DNA from 3 places in the Micromonospora sp. ATLC20 genome. Region 3 is predicted to be linked to each of the others. Evidence: riboswitches for the same ligand, from Rfam matches in the RefSeq annotation. Region 3 holds a riboswitch; each other region holds the start of a gene.
The links. A riboswitch is a leader RNA that binds a small molecule or an ion and turns the genes downstream of it on or off. The one in region 3 is predicted to bind cyclic di-AMP.

Region 1 (3,205 bases), on a different contig from region 3:
TGCGACACGCAGGTCACCCGTACCGGTCGCTATGGTGTTCCGATGCTGCTCTCCGACCGCGACCTGATCTCCGAGATCAAGGCCGGCACGCTCGCGCTGGAGCCCTTCGAGCCCACGCTGGTGCAGCCGTCGAGCATCGACGTACGCCTGGACCGGCTGTTCCGGGTCTTCAACAACCACCTCTACACACACATCGACCCGTCGGTGCAGCAGGACGACCTGACGTCGATGGTGGAGGTGCCGGAGGGGCAGCCGTTCGTGCTGCACCCGGGCGAGTTCGTGCTCGCCTCCACGCTTGAGGTGATCTCGCTGGGTGACCAGCTCGCCGGCCGGCTGGAGGGCAAGTCGAGCCTGGGGCGGCTGGGGCTGCTGACCCACTCGACAGCAGGTTTCATCGACCCCGGCTTCTCCGGCCACGTCACGCTGGAGCTGTCGAACGTGGCGAACCTGCCGATCACGCTCTGGCCGGGCATGAAGATCGGGCAGCTCTGCATCTTCCGGCTCTCCTCGCCGGCCGAGCACCCGTACGGCTCGGCCGTCTACGGCTCGCGTTACCAGGGGCAGCGCGGTCCGACGCCGAGCCGGTCCTGGCAGAGCTGGCGCACCTGGCCGACGCGCTGACGGCACCCGCAGTTGTTAATAGGGGCCCCCTCCTCTACCGGAGGCGTTAAGAGGGGGGCCCTTCCTTACACCTCAGCCGGGACGGCCGTAGCTGTTGATGTCGCCGTCGTCGACCCGCTTCATGGTGATCGGCTTGCCGGACTGGGAGGCGTGTACCACCCAGCCGTCGCCCACGTACATCGCCACGTGGTGCAGGTCGCCGTAGTAGAAGACGAGGTCACCGGCGCGCAGCTCGGCCCGGCTGATCCGCTTCGTCACGCCGTGCTGCTGGCGTGCGCTGTGCGGCAGCGAGACGCCGCCCTTGGCCCAAGCCGCCATGGTGAGGCCCGAGCAGTCGAAGTGGTCCGGCCCGGCCGCGCCCCAGACGTAGATCTTGCCGATCTGGGCGCAGGCGAACTTGACCGCCGCACCGGCCGGGCCGCCGGGGTAGCCGGCCGGGCACGGCGCCGGGCGCAGCGGGCCGCCGCCGCCCTTGCCGTACACCTTGAGCCGCAGCTTCTCCAACTTGGCGATCTCGGCGTCGATCTGCTTCTTCTTCGCCGCGAGCTGGGCCTCGGTACGCGCCAGCCCGGCGATCATCTCGTCCAGCGGCTTCTTCTTCGCCGCCAGCTCGTCGCGCAGCGCGGCGACGGAGCGCACCTGCTCGTGCTGGCGGTGCGCGAAGCGGTCGAGCAGTTCCAGGCCGGTGACCAGGTCACCGGGTGAGCGGCTGCCCAGCAGCGCGTTCACTGTGGAGAGGTTGTCGCCCTTGTAGGCGTCGGCGGCGAGCCCGCCGACCTGACCGAGTGCGGCGTCCACCCGGGCCTGGAGGGGTGCGATCTGCCGGCCGAGCACGTCGGCCTGCTTGCGCCGCGCGGCGAGCTGCTCGCGTACGGCGTTCACCTGTTCGATGACCGGTTCGAGCTTGTTCCAGTCGCGGTCGATCTGGGCCTCGATCTCGGCGACCGAGGGTTCGGCGTGTGCCGCCGTGGCGCCGCCGGTCAGGACGACTGCGGTGCCGACGAGGGCGGCGAGGGCTGTGGTGAAGCGGGACCAGCGGGTACGCGGCACAGCCGTGGACCGGTCGACCGACCGGCTCGACGACGGCCGCGGGGCATGGAGTGCCACCGGGCGTCCGTACTCCTTCTTCCGTACCGCCTACCGGGTTAGCTGACGGATTCGGGCGGGAAGGGAGCCGCCCTACCGCATCGCTGCGGATTCACCCCAGGTACCTGGTTCCCCGGCTCGCCCGGAGGCGACTCGGCGGTGTCGGACCGTCACCGACCGGGTTGGACGGTGAGACGTGCGGCCGACGATTCACCAGAGTAGGGACCACCGTTATCGATCCGCAACTTCCAGCGGCGTGACACTCCGTACGCGATGACGGGCCGCACCCAGGTCGGAGGTGAAATTTTCTTTCAAGGCTGATTACTCACTGGAAAGGTATTGACCCCCGTGGGTGTGCGGAGTGAGGGTGGAGACGCAGTGACCCCCATCCCTGTCCAGGAGGTTCGATGCACCTCTCCGCCCCGCCGTCGGGCAGACGGATACTGCTCGCCGCCGCAGTGGCGACAGCCACCGCGCTGGCGACGACCGGCCCGGTGACCGCCGCGCCGGACACGTCCGCGCCCGCGAGCGACAGGCAACAACAATACGCCGCCGCGGCGGCCGAGTACGGCGTGCCGCAGAACGTGCTGCTCGGCGTCTCCTATCTGGAGTCCCGCTGGGACACCCACCCCGGGCAGCCGAGCACCAGCGGCGGCTACGGCCCGATGCACCTGACCGACGCCGCGCACATCCTCGCCATGCCGGGCAGCGCCCACGTCGACGAGGACGAGGACCCGCGCGGCGACGACTCCCGGCCGCTGAAGCTCGACCCGGCCACCGCCGCCGCGCCGGAGCGGGAGACCCCGCTGCCGCCCGCCTCGCTCCAGACGCTCGACGCCGCCGCCGCGCTCACCGGGCTCGACGCGGGCACGCTGCGCACCGACCCGGCCGCGAACATCCGCGGTGGCGCGGCGCTGCTGGCGTCGTACCAGAAGGCTCTGGGCGGGCCGGTCGGCGCCGGCACCGACCCGGCGGCCTGGTACGCCGCGGTGGCCCGGTACTCCGGCGCGGACACCTCGGACGCCGCGGCGGCCTTCGCCGACGAGGTCTACGACCAGCTCGGCCAGGGCGCCAGCCGGACCACCGACGACGGCCAGCGGGTCACGCTCGCCGCCACCGCCGCGACGCCGGACCGTTCCCGGCTGGCCCGCCTCGGCCTGCGCAACGCCGAGCGGCCGGACGGGCTGGAGTGCCCGGTGCGGCTGGCCTGCGAGTGGATCCCCGCGCCGTACGAGCAGCTCAGCGACGACCCGGGCGACTACGGCAACCACGACCTGGGCGACCGGCCGAAGCAGCAGAAGATCGAGTACATCGTCATCCACGACACCGAGGGCTACTTCGGCCCGAGCGTCGACCTGGTGAAGCGGGCCGACTACCTGGGCTGGCACTACACGCTGCGCTCGGTGGACGGCTACATCGCCCAGCACATCAAGACCAAGGACGTCGGCTGGCACGCCGGCAACTGGTACGTCAACGCCAAGTCCATCGGCCTGGAGCA
Region 2 (3,205 bases), on a different contig from region 3:
GCTCGTCGCACACCGACACGCTCAGCCAGTCGGTGACGATCCCGGCCGGATGCCGGGCGACGTTGAGCTTCTGGCTGCACATCGACAGCGCGGAGTCGACCACCAGCACCGCGTACGACAAGCTCACCGTCAAGGCGGGCAGCACCACGCTGGCCACGTACTCAAACCTGAACAAGGCCACCGGCTACGTGCAGCGGTCCTTCGACGTCTCGTCGCTGGCGGGCACCACGGCGACCATCTCGTTCAGCGGCGTGGAGGACAGCTCGTTGCAGACGTCCTTCGTCGTCGACGACACCGCGGTCACCCTGAGCTGACCGTGGCGTAGCGCGGCCGGTCGTCGTCCTCCCGGCGGCCGGCCGCCTCGTCGTGTCAGGCCGGTGCCGCGTCGCGCGTGGTCGGCGCCGCGTGCGGGTGCGGCGCCTCGTCGTGCCGGGGCGTGTGCGGTCGGGTCAGACCGCGCGCCCGGCCCGGGAACCAGCGCCGCGGTCGCGGTGGATCCGCGCGGCCGCCTCGTGCATCGCGCGGCCGAACAGCTCGGCCTGGTCGCCCATGCTGCCGAGCCGGGCGGCGAGCGCGTCGGCGTCGGCCCGGGCCGACGCGCTGACCCGGTCGTCCAGCTCGGACAACGCGGCGTTGGCGGCGGTCACGAGGTGTCCGCAGAGGACGTCGAGGGGCTCGCCGGCCAGCTCCGGGTCGATCGTCACGGAATCGAGCCGGCCACCCTGGACGGCGACCGCGCGGACCCGGCCGCCGGCTGCAGTGCCCTCGGCGAGCAGCAGGTCGCCCGGCTCGCCGTCGGCGTGTGCCGAGGCCCGGGAGCGCATCGCGGTGAGCGCCTGCTGCGTGCGGGTCAGCAGCTCGTCGATGCTCGCGGCCGCCGAGAACGGGTCGTTGGTCATATCCGCGCTTTCTTCACGTCTTAGCCGAGCATGCGTGACCCTAGCAACCGGCTCCGACGAATCGCCGTCACCGGCCGGTCCGGGTCGCGTCCCGGCGCCGCGAGCAGGCCGGACACCGGCCACGCGGCGTGTCGCGGACGGCCGGGCGCCCGGCCGGGGCGAACCGGCCGGGCGCTCGGACGAGGTCAGCGCAGGCGCAGCTGCTGACCGGGGAAGATCAGGCCCGGGTCGTCGCCGACCACTGCACGGTTGCGCTCGTGCAGGGCACGCCAGCCGCCGTCGACGCGCTGCGCCACGGCGATCTCCGACAGCGTGTCCCCGCGCCGGACCACGTACGTCCCGGCGCCGGACGACGGCCGCGGCGCCGCCTTCGTCGTGGCGCGTTCCGGCGCGGCCTTCGTCGCGGCGGCCCGCTTCGGCGCCGCCTTCCTCGGTGCCGCCTTCGTGGTGGCCCGCTCGGACCGGGTCGCCGTGCTGGCCGAGCCGCCCTTCTTGCCGCAGACCGGCCACGCGCCGATGCCCTGGCCGCGCAGCACCTTCTCCGCGACGGCGATCTGCTCGGACCGGCTGGCCAGGTCGGCGCGCGCGGCGTACTTCTGGCCGCCGTAGCCGTTCCAGGTGGTGCGGGAGAACTGGAGCCCGCCGTAGTAGCCGTTACCGGTGTTGATCTTCCAGTTGCCGCCTGACTCGCAGCGCGCGACCGCGTCCCAGTTGACGCCCGCGCTGGCCGGAGCGGCCGGGCCGAAGAGGGTAGCGGCGCCGACGGCGGCGCCGGCCAGGACCGCTCCGAGAGCGGTACGGCGGCTTCGGGCTGAGTATTCAGTTGCCATGTGGATTCCTCCACGCCGACGAGGTGAGCTGTCGGGTTCGGGCCGAGGAGCCCGGCCGCCGGTGGCGGCTTCACCCCGAGGTGACGATGCACCGTGGAACGTGTGGTTCCCCCGCTCCCGCACGAGGTTCGGTTACCGGGGCCGGCGGCGGGATTTGGCGTTTCCGGCCTGCGGTGTCCGCGTCTGCGAACGAAACCGACGCTAGGAGCGATTTGTGACGATCGTCTACTTCTTGTGACGCTCTTCACCCGGCCGGGCGACCGGCGGCGGCGCTACGGTGGCAGGGCCAGGCAAGATCACGGGAGGGCTTGACGGATGACCGATCACGGACACGAGCTGACCTTCGGCGGCTTCATCACCCCCGCCGCCGGGCAGCCCGACCAGGTGGTGGCGCTGGCCCGGCTCTGCGAGCAGGTCGGGCTGGACCTGCTCACGTTCCAGGACCACCCGTACCAGCCGGGCTTCCTGGACACCTGGACGCTGATGTCCTACGTGGCCGCCGCGACCGAACGTATCCGCCTGGCCGGAAACGTCCTCAACCTGCCGTTGCGCCAGCCGGTGGTGCTGGCCCGCAGCGTCGCCAGCCTGGACCTGCTCACCGGCGGCCGGGTCGAGCTGGGACTCGGTGCGGGCGCGTTCTGGGACGCGATCGAGGCGGCGGGCGGGCGACGCCTGTCCCCCGGCGCCGCCGTCGAGGCCCTCGACGAGGCGATCCGGGTGATCCGCGAGGTCTGGGAGACCGACCGTCGCGGCATGATCCGCGTCGACGGCGAGCACTACCGGGTGGTCGGCGCCAAGCGCGGTCCGGCGCCCGCGCACCCGGTGGGCATCTGGGTCGGCGCGTACAAGCCGCGCATGCTGCGCCTGGTCGGGCGCGCCGCGGACGGCTGGCTGCCGTCCCTGTCGTATCTGCCGAAGGGCCCCGACGAGCTGCCCGCCCTGAACGCGCTCGTCGACGAGGGCGCTCAGGCCGCCGGGCGCGACCCGGCCGCGATCCGCCGCATGCTCAACGTGACCGGCACGTTCGCCCGCTCGTCGGCCGGTTTCCTGGCCGGGCCGCCGGAGCAGTGGGTGGAGGAGCTGGCCGGGCTCACCCTGGAGCACGGCATCACCACGTTCATCCTCGGCAGCGACGAGCCGCGCGCGATCCAGATCTTCGGCCAGGAGGTCGCGCCCGCCGTGCGGGAGCTGGTCGCCGCCGAGCGCACCGCGCCCGCCGGCGGAACCCGCACGGCCGCCGACGAGCAGACCGCCGCCGCCGGCCCGAGCACGCTCGGCGTCACCCCCACCCCCGACCCGGGGGTACGCCTGAGCGCGCGCCGCCCCTGGGACGAGTCCACCCGCCCGAGCGCCCCGCCGCCGCCGGCCGGGCGCGTCTACCCGGCCCGCGGACAGGCCGCCGGGCAGCATCTGGTGGACGTGCACGACCACCTGCGCCAGGAGCTGGCCCAGGTGCGCGATCTGCTGGAACAGGTC
Region 3 (3,205 bases):
CTGGAGCCCGACTGGGCGGTCCCGGGGCCACGCGCGGCCGGCTAGAAGCGCGAGCCGGCCCGTCGCGGGCCGGCTCGCCCGTTCAGAGGTACGGGTCGAGCAGGGCGAGCACCGCCTCCGGGTCCTCGACGTGCGCGTTGTGGCCCAGCCCGGGCAGCGTCGCCACCGGCACGCCCAGTTCCTTGAGCTGCGCGTCGGTCACCATCGGGTCCGCCTCGCCGCGGGCCAGCAGCACCGGCACACCGGTGGCCGCCAGCAGCACCGGCAGCCGGGGCTCCCCGACCGCGAACGCGGCCGGGTCCATCGCGAGCCGCCAGCGGCCGTCCTCCCGCCGCAGTCCCGCGTCCACCACCGGGTGGTCCGGGGCGAACAGCCCGGCGAGCCCTGATACCCGCAGGTAGCGCCGGGCCGCCTCGTCACGGGTGGCGAACCAGGTGACCGGCCGGGCGGCCAGTTCCGCCGACTTCGCCAGCTCGGCCGGAGACCAGACCGCCTTGATGCCGAGCCCGACCACCGCGTCGACCGGAAGCCCGCGCTGCCGGGCCGCGAGCGCCAGCGCCACCACCCCGCCGAGCGAGTGCCCGAGCAGCACCAGCCGGTCGTCGGGGCCGAGCCGCACCGGCCCGAGCCCGTCCACCACGCGCTGGGCCAGGGCCTCGAACGAGTAGCCGGGCAGCGGCGGCGACCAGCCGTGACCGGCCAGGTCGGGGGCGAGCCAGCGGCCGGGCCAGCGGCGCTCCAGCAGCGGCGCCCAGGGCAGCCACACCTCGCCGGTGGCACCCATGCCGTGCAGGAGAATCAGGTGCCGCTTCCCCGTCGCATCGCCCATTGGCGCAGTCTGCCACCGCCCGCCCCGGACACGCGAGACCGAACCCCGCCGAACCCCTCGCCGCGGCTCCGGCCACCCACACTCCGCACTCACCCTCGATCTTGGAGTTGTGGCACCTTCCATAGCGGGCGAGCCGGGCATACTGGGTGCCACAAGTCCAAGATCGGCGCGCCAAGACGGCGTGAGGGCGGGGGCGGGACGAGGAAGGCCGGCGCCCCGGGTGGGGTGCCGGCCTTCGGGTGTGCGGGACGGTCAGGCGGAGTAGCCGCGGCTGGCGATCCAGTGCGCCAGGTCGATCGTGGTGACCCAGTACGACGGCAGCGACGGGTCGGCCGAGTCGGCGATCCGCACGGTCCGGCCGTCGTCCTTGTAGCCGACCACGGCGACGTAGTGGCCGCCCGGGAACGAGTGCCAGCCGCCGTTGGTGTCGGTGGCCGTACCGGCGACGTTCGCGACGACCCCGCGGCCGTTGCTGATCGCCTCGACCACATCGGCCTGGAGGCGGTCCATCTGGGCCGGGGTGGCAGTGCCGGGAATCATGCGGGTCCGGTACGGGTTGCCCTTGACCTGCTGGTTGAGCACCCGGGTGGTGTCCTCGGCCGAGTTGGTGCCCATCTCGGTGGTGCCGAGGGGGCCGGCGAGCGCGTCCTGGCTGCGCTCGATGCCGGCGGCGCTGAGCGCGTTGCGCACCGCGGCCGGGCCGCAGTAGAAGTAGTTGATCTGCGCCTGGTAGTCGTAGTCGAGCGACTTGCTCGACGGCGGCTTCGGCTTGGCCTTGGGCGTGGTGTCCGGATCGGCAGCGGCCTTCGCGGACGGGGAGGCGCTCGGCGACGCGCTGGGCGAGGCGGAGGCACTGGACGACGCCTGCGGCACGGCGATGCGGGCCTCGCTGCGGCTGGCGGGCTGCTCGCCGAGACGGGCGGAGCCGAGGTCGGCGACCGCGGCGGTGTTCTCCTGGACCGGGGCGTCGTCACCGGCGGTGGCGACGGTTCCGGCACCGGCGGCCAGCACGAGCGCGGCGGCCGATCCGGCGATGATCTGGTACGGGCGTTCGGTGACGATCCGTCGCAGCTGACGCTTCAGGTGGTGCTTCACAAAATCCTCCACGGGGCGTGAGCGGCACACACCGGCCCGGCACGCGGAGGAACTCACACGTGCTGGCGGGGCCGGATGGCCGGGGGATCGGGAACGCCCGTGATGCCGGGCGCCCAGGGGGCGGTTGCCGGTCGCGCGTCAGGCGCGCGCGGGCACCGCTTCGCCGTGGAGGCGGGGGGACGATCGAGGGGTGGGCAAGAGGGGTTACTCCTTCCGTGGCCGCCGACCGGGTTAGCTGACGGATTCGGGCGGGAAGTACGCCCTACCGCAGGCCGTCGGCCCGCGGATTCACCCCGATGGTGCTCATGGGTCCCCGGTTCGTGGAACACGATTAGGCGGGTCGGCGCGGCGTCGCCGTCGGCGATCGATTACCGCATCGGACGCGCCGACACTACCGGTGGGTATGTCCCCTGCCAAGCGCTCCCACCTGCGTAAACGTGATCCGCGGTAACGGATTTCGGAACACCCGGTTACTGACTTCGCTCAATGGGACAAGCAGTTTCGACGGCGCCCGGCGGCGGAAAGCGGACAGACGGCGAGCACCCGACCGGCAATCGCGGGACTCGATGACCCGTTCTGCGCCCGGCGCCCGTTTCGACGGCCCGGGTGACCGGGCTCACCACATTCCGGGTAACGATTCGGTCGAGACGAGACCTCAGCCGACCCGGGCCGGGCGCCAGCGGGCGTTACGGACCGTCGCGGCCACCGGCACGGCGCTCGCCGTCGCGCTCCGGTACGCCGGGGCGGGCCGCAGCGCCGCAGTGGCCGCGTACGCCTCGGCGGCGAGCGTCCGGGCGGCCTCGGCGGCCAGTTCGGCGTCCCGCCAGGCCGACCGCTCCCGCGCGGCGGCGCTCTCCCATCCGGCCCGGCGCCCGTCCCGGACGGTACGGGCCAGCATGATCTCCTGCTCGGCCGGGTGCCGGCGCGGATCCCACCCGTTGCGGCGCGCCAGCACGTCGGCGAGCTGACGGGCGGTCAGGTCGCCCCGCCAGTGCGCCGTCATGGCGGCGTGGTGCAGCCAGCGCTCCCGGGCCGCGTACTCGGCAGGGGTGCGCGGCGTGCGCGGGGCGGGCAGCGCGGCGGCACCGGCGAAGCGGCGGGCGGCGGCGTCCGCCTCGTCGTACGCGGTCCAGGCCCGGTCCGCCTCGTCCTGCGCGGCCAGCCACCGCTCCCGGCGGCGACGGGCCGTCTGGGCGGCTCCGGCTGCGGCCACCGCCACCTCCTCGGCGTACCGGATCAGGTCGTCGTGGCGGGCGGCGTCGGCGTCGGCCGGTTCGGGGG

Region 1: linked by a shared signal. The riboswitch ahead of AC2CHG_RS10415 (C40 family peptidase) and the one ahead of AC2CHG_RS13845 (C39 family peptidase) in region 3 are both predicted to bind cyclic di-AMP.
Region 2: linked by a shared signal. The riboswitch ahead of AC2CHG_RS15090 (LysM peptidoglycan-binding domain-containing protein) and the one ahead of AC2CHG_RS13845 (C39 family peptidase) in region 3 are both predicted to bind cyclic di-AMP.

The regions. Positions count from the first base shown of each region.
Region 1 covers NZ_JBXUOV010000033.1:27,655-30,859, forward strand. Annotated here, with positions in the region: gene dcd (dCTP deaminase) at 43-621, shown strand; gene AC2CHG_RS10415 (C40 family peptidase) at 694-1,728, opposite strand; cyclic di-AMP (ydaO/yuaA leader) riboswitch at 1,742-1,876, opposite strand; gene AC2CHG_RS10420 (N-acetylmuramoyl-L-alanine amidase) at 2,115-3,205, shown strand, end outside.
Region 2 covers NZ_JBXUOV010000060.1:16,794-19,998, reverse strand. Annotated here, with positions in the region: gene AC2CHG_RS15100 (M4 family metallopeptidase) at 1-314, shown strand, start outside; gene AC2CHG_RS15095 (YbaB/EbfC family nucleoid-associated protein) at 450-899, opposite strand; gene AC2CHG_RS15090 (LysM peptidoglycan-binding domain-containing protein) at 1,085-1,729, opposite strand; cyclic di-AMP (ydaO/yuaA leader) riboswitch at 1,728-1,873, opposite strand; gene AC2CHG_RS15085 (LLM class flavin-dependent oxidoreductase) at 2,045-3,205, shown strand, end outside.
Region 3 covers NZ_JBXUOV010000052.1:340-3,544, reverse strand. Annotated here, with positions in the region: gene AC2CHG_RS13855 (CDP-glycerol glycerophosphotransferase family protein) at 1-45, shown strand, start outside; gene AC2CHG_RS13850 (alpha/beta fold hydrolase) at 83-829, opposite strand; gene AC2CHG_RS13845 (C39 family peptidase) at 1,082-1,936, opposite strand; cyclic di-AMP (ydaO/yuaA leader) riboswitch at 2,130-2,272, opposite strand; gene AC2CHG_RS13840 (hypothetical protein) at 2,580-3,205, opposite strand, start outside.